DNA from 2 places in the Pseudoalteromonas sp. NZS11 genome. Region 1 is predicted to be linked to the other one. Evidence: predicted binding sites of a transcription regulator. Region 1 holds the regulator's gene; the other holds the start of a gene.
What was found. The regulator ArgR, encoded in region 1, controls arginine synthesis, uptake and breakdown. The targets are predictions, from matches to a motif close to ANTGAATANNTATTCANT.
Positions count from the first base shown of each region.

Region 2: I6E82_RS05955 (arginase family protein) is a predicted target of ArgR. The motif match lies at 1,198-1,215, and genes of this name have one in related genera.

Region 1 covers NZ_JADYWP010000016.1:14,433-17,650, reverse strand. The annotation lists gene ispB (octaprenyl diphosphate synthase) at 1-464, shown strand, start outside; gene mdh (malate dehydrogenase) at 551-1,483, opposite strand; gene argR (transcriptional regulator ArgR) at 1,709-2,176, shown strand; gene I6E82_RS19325 (Dyp-type peroxidase) at 2,184-3,083, opposite strand; gene I6E82_RS19320 (ABC transporter ATP-binding protein) at 3,132-3,218, opposite strand, start outside.
Region 2 covers NZ_JADYWP010000002.1:515,556-518,773, forward strand. The annotation lists gene I6E82_RS05955 (arginase family protein) at 46-1,155, opposite strand; gene udp (uridine phosphorylase) at 1,610-2,365, shown strand; gene cdd (cytidine deaminase) at 2,464-3,218, opposite strand, start outside.

The DNA of each region.
Region 1 (3,218 bases):
AAACAGCTAAGTTGTTTGAAGCAGCGACAGGCCTTGCTGCCATTATTACTGAGCAAGACCAGACTACTCTCGATGCACTAAACCTATATGGTATGCATTTAGGTACTGCGTTTCAGCTAGTAGATGATGTACTCGATTACAATGCAGATGCTGAGCAGTTGGGTAAAAACATTGGTGATGATTTAGCTGAAGGCAAACCAACGCTTCCACTTATTTATGCTATGCAACATGGTAGCGAGCAGCAAACGCAGCTTATTCGTGATGCAATAGAGCACAGTAATGGTATGGAGCATTTAGAAGAAATTTTATCGGCACTAAAGCAAACTAATGCGCTTGAATTTACAATGCAAAAAGCAGAGCTTGAAGCTGACAAAGCTATTGCCTGTTTAGACTTTTTAGCTGAGTCTGACTATAAGCAAGCACTCATAAGCCTTGCCCGTATTGCGGTTGACCGCGACCACTAGTTTTAACTAGTTACACAGTGTGAAATTAATTCTGAGCAATAAAAAAGCCTGCAAATGCAGGCTTTTTTGTTATTCTACTTTGGCTATTACGCCATGAAATCAACACCTTCTTTGATGTCTTTTTTCAGTGTTTCAAGCATGTCATTTTTTGCTTTTGTTTCAAATGCGCTTAGTTCGCCGTAAGAAAGAATTTCTTCTACGCCGTTTTTACCTAAACGTACTGGATGTGCAAAGTACTCTGCATCGCCATTTTCAACAGCAACGTAAGCGTAATCTACAACTTCTTCACCCTGTAGGCCTTTAACTAAAGACATACAAAAACGAGCTGCAGCAGCACCCATAGATAGCGTAGCTGAACCACCGCCTGCTTTAGCATTTACAACTTCAGTACCCGCATTTTGGATACGTGGAGTAAGTGCAGCAACTTCTTCATCAGTGAAAGAAACACCTTCAACTTGAGAAAGTAGAGGAAGAATAGTTGTGCCTGAGTGACCACCAATTACTGGTACTTTCACAGTTGCTACGTCTACGCCTTTAAGTTCAGCAACAAATGCTTCTGAACGAATAACGTCAAGCGTAGTAATACCGAATACGCGTTTAGCGTCGTAAGTACCTGCTTTTTTGAATACTTCAGCAACGATTGGAACTGTGCCATTTACTGGGTTAGTAATAATACCTACTAACGCTTTAGGACAGCTAGCAACAATGCCTTCTGCTAAAGTTTTGATGATACCAGCATTTACATTAAATAAATCAGCACGATCCATACCTGGTTTACGTGGCATACCCGCTGGGATAAGAACGATGTCAGAGCCTTCAAGCGCTTTGTTTAATTCGTCTGCGCCAAAGCCTGCTACTTTAACATCTGTTGGGATGTGAGAAAGGTCAACCGCAACACCTGGTACTACTGGTGCAACATCATAAAGTGATAATTCAGAGCCAGCTGGTAAGCCTGTTTTTAATAATAAAGACAACGCTTGGCCGATACCGCCTGCAGCACCTAATACAGCAACTTTCATTGGAATTCTCCGTAATTTGAGGTAGGAAACATTTGTGGCTCTTAAGATAATGAAATTAGCGACTAAAAACAAATTTATCCTGTCTATTTCAAGTATATTTTCGACCATAGTCGTAAACTTTTGTGATTTAACGCATCAAACTGGCAAGTTAACTAAACAACTGCTGCATAATTATTCATTTTTGTGTAGAATTTGCGGCATAAATAACAAAAACGAATAAAGACTATGCAACCACAAGATAAACAAGAAGCACTGGTAAAAGCATTTAAATCACTATTAAAAGAAGAAAATTTTGGCTCTCAAGGCGAAATAGTTGATGCATTAAAAGATCAAGGCTTTGACAATATAAGCCAAAGTAAAGTATCGCGCATGTTAAGTAAATTTGGTGCTGTACGCACACGTAACGCCAAACAAGAAATGGTTTACTGCTTACCTGCTGAAATGGGTGTACCTACGGCTAAAAGCCCATTACGCCAATTAGTAATCGACATTATGCACAACGAAATGATGATCATTATTCGTACCAGTCCAGGCGCCGCTCAGCTTATTGCTCGTTTATTAGATTCATTAGGTAAAGCAGATGGCGTACTAGGAACAATTGCAGGCGACGATACTATTTTTATCGCTCCTGCTAAAATATCTGAAATAGATGTAACACTTGAACGTGTTCGCATTTTATTTGATACGGTTTAATAGCAAACTAAATTTGTTTTAAAAACCCGACTGAAGGCGCAAAGAAAGCAGAACCCATATCGGCTTGAGTAAAATCAAGCCAGTGGTCGTAACAATCCCCTTCCCCTAAACGACTATTAAGTACTTTTTCAAATGCGGTGCCCGTACAAGCGCATGTAATTGATAACATTCCCTGCTCATACACATCGCCATAAGGCATGCTCTGATTTAATAATAGCGGTTGTCCATCTTCGTCTTTTAGTTCGCTACGTAAAGCATGACTGGTTTCAATCGCAGGGATAATTAGTGTGTTATCAAGGCGCGTACGCCCCATTATTTGTTCTTGCTCGCTCAATGATAAATGCTGCCACATAGTTAAGTCATGCTTATAACGCTGTACATGAATATAACTCCCCTGATCTTCAAAATTACCAGGGTTACTAATTAAAGCCGTAGCGCGCTTTTTTCTTCCATGAGCTGTATCGCCACCATAAATAAAACCATTAAAATCACGACCATCTAAAAAGCGAAAATTACGAATTTGCTCCACCAGCTCAACATCGGGAGCAAATAGTTTTAAAATTTGCAGCGCAAATAAATGGTTAACGTCTTCACGGTCAGAGCGAATTTGCACAAATAAATCGCACGGTTGTACGCTCATTTGATGATCGCTATGGTTTATATTAGGAAAGCTCTGTAATTCGCTTGGGATGTATTCAGGGAGGATATGCGGCCAATATTGCGCACCAATAGCAACCATACAAGAGAGCATTGATTCTGAAAATTGATCGCTAAACTCTTCTTCAATAGCGCTTACTTGTTTTAACTTTGCGCGAAGTGATTCATCTTGACCATCAAACACATTAAAAAATAAGTGCAAACCGTGTAAGTTTGCTTCAGCACAAATCCCTGATTGCGCTTGCGCCATTGTTATTCCTTAGTTTTACAGATAAAAACACAGCGAATAACAAATTAATTACGATTCGAAAAAATTCACCGTGTGAGGTTTTATTTTTATTATAACCTGTTCATTATTTTCAAATGACTGGCCATATTGTGCAGC
Region 2 (3,218 bases), on a different contig from region 1:
GCACACTTATACGCTGATAGTGCTAGTATTTATAGCTCCTACAGTTTACTTGTTCATCGCACTAATTAAAAAGGCTGAAATTTTAGCGCCTTCTCTAAGTGTCGTTTCAGAGCTTGATTGGCCAACTAAAGAGCTGTCGGTAAATGGCGCTATTTCCATCATATCCGCACCCGTAATCGGGAACTCATCCGCAATGGCTGATAAAATATCAAGCGCATGCTGTGGTGTTAAACCATTATGTTCTGGCGTACCTGTGGCAGATGCAAACTCTGCATCAAGCGCATCAATATCAAAGCTTACGTATACTTCATCAACGTTATCAGCTTTTAATTGTGCAATAGCGTCGGCAGCAACCGCTGCTGCGCCGCGCTCAATGATTTCATGTGCCCAATGTTGCTTAACGCCAAAGGTACTTTCCCAGTGCGCTTTAGGCTTGCCACTTGAGCGTATACCAAATTGTATTAAATGATGTGGTGCCGGTAAAAACTCTAAAATATGTGTACACCAAGAGCCAAAACATAAATCTATGCCTAGGCGCTCAACAAGTAAATCTGTATGCGCGTCAAAGTGAATAATAGCGGTACGCTTACCTTGCTCACGTTTTGCTTTTAAGTACGCTTTGGTAAGTGGGTAACTAATTGAGTGATCGCCACCAATACCAAATATCCCTTTATCTTTAAATGTCGCGTAAAAGCTGTCGCATACATCCTCTGTGATTGATAATGGACTTACGTAATAGTCGTTATCTTCATTACCGTATAGGGCTTTTTGGCAATTAGAAATGGTTGCATCATTTAGGTATTTATCATGAAGTAAATGTGGGATTACACGTACATCGCCTAAATCAAACGAGTGACACTGCGGTTGCTGATCAATTAAAGCTGAGCGCACAAACAGTGGCCCCCAGTTTGCACCGCGTAAAATACCACCGCCACAGTCTGAGCTAATACCTAACATAACGGCTTTATGTGGAGAATTTGGTAATTCATTTAAAGACTCGCGCCACAAATTATCAACGTTTTCAGTTTGTCCATAAAGTTTATTACGCAGTGCGGCTTTGCGCTCCTTTGCAGTATTTACTGTGTATACGCCATCACCCGGTGCGCACAAACAGTGCTCAACTTTGTTTTTAAATGCTTCAAATTGTGTGCTCATAATAAACTCCTTCGATTTTTATTCTGTACGTAGCTAATTACTTTTGATTAGTTATGCAAAATCACCAAAAGTGCCTAAACTTCAAATAAATTCCACTTTGCTAAATAAGTCTGTGCCTAATATGAATAAACACGTTATCTTTTACGTGCTTAATACAAATTTAAGCCATTGAATTAATTTAATATTAATGAACATTTACCATAAACTATTTAATTGTAGTTACGCGCTTGGTTGATACTTATTATGTCTGCTTGAACATGTCAACAGCACAACAAGGCTACTTATATAAGCACTTGATTGAATATTCATAGTTGATGAATAAATCAAATTAGTTCTTAAAATTATTAAGACTTAATTGGAGGAGTTAATATAAAACGGACAATCGTCCTGTACTTGATAAACGTTTCTAGCAATGATGCTAGATTGACACAATTTATTATAAAAAGGCTTAGCTATGGAAAAGGTATTTCACTTAGGACTATGTATTGACGATCTTAAAGGTGCAAAACTTGCGATTGTACCGGGCGATCCAGATCGTGCTGCACGCATTTCACAATTCCTAGACAACCCAACCTGCCTTGCTCAAACTCGTGAGTTTCATGTTTACTTAGGTCAACTAAACGGCCATTCGGTGGTTGTTTGTTCTACGGGTATTGGTGGTCCATCTACGTCGATTGCAGTAGAAGAATTAGCACAACTTGGCGTGCGTAAATTTTTACGTATTGGTACAACAGGTGCGATTCAGCCACATATCAACGAAGGCGAAATTTTAATTAGCCAAGCGTCTGTACGTTTAGACGGTGCAAGCCAGCATTTTGCTCCTCTTAGCTACCCTGCTGTGTCTGACTTTTATGCAACACAAGCTATGGTACAAGCATGTAAAAACTTAAATATCGATTTTCATATTGGTATTACTGCATCAAGCGATACATTTTATCCAGGACAAGAGCGTTACGATACGCATTCTGGTTACGTTCCTAAATCACTACAAGGTAGCTGCGAAGAGTGGCAAAAACTTGGCGTAATGAACTACGAAATGGAATCAGCAACATTATTCACTATGTGTGCAGCCCTTGGTTTACAAGCAGCATGTGTAGCAGGCGTACTTGTTAATCGTACTCGCCAAGAAATACCAAATGTTGACCATGGTGAAATTGAGCGTAAATCTGTAGCGGTAGTATTAGAAGCGGCAAAAGTATTACTTGATTAATACAGGTTATAGCACTTAGTTAGTGAGTTATTTAATTCGATAGAATGACTCGCTTTAATAAAGCACAGCTCCGGCTGTGCTTTATTGTATGCAAGCCACTATTTAAGTGATGCGCTAATTACTTTAAGTGCTGGTAAATGCGCAAAACTGGCAAGTACAGCTTTTGCTACTTGCGACTGGTTTTCACGACCCGCTGTTTCGAGCAATGTTACTCCCTTCACCGTACTTTCATTAAAGCTAAGCCCAGCTAAAAAAAACTGACTTAGTGCACTTTGTAGTGGCGATAAACTTGGGCTGTATGCTGCGTTTTCTGCGTAACTTCCGTAAAAATCACCATCACTAAATGTACTTATTTTTACGGCGCTAAAGTTTTGGCTGTAAGGCACATACGCATGAAGTGCAAAACGTGCAAGGGTTTCATCAAGGCCATCAAAGCTAAACTTACCTTGCTGTGGTTTTGGGTTAAATAAGCTAAATTCGTTACCTAAATCGGTAGGTCCAAATGAATGCGGCAGTAATTCAGCAAGTTTAAATTGCTGATCAGGAAGTAAAATATCAAACTCTTTCGCATCAGCTAGTTCGTTCATAAACTGGCGGCAATACCCACACGGTGCATCGCTAATCGCTATTTTAACTATTTTTTTAGCACCGTTTAACCATGCGTTATTTATAGCCGATTGCTCTGCATGAACCACTAAACTCAATGCTTGATGATTAAATTCTACATTTGCACCAAAGTAAAAGTTTACCTCATCGTTTTCATCAAGTGCTTTAACAATTGCGCCTACATGAAAATCTGATATCGGCGCAACAGCATACTCAGAAGCCAAAGGTACTAAACCTTGTAATAATA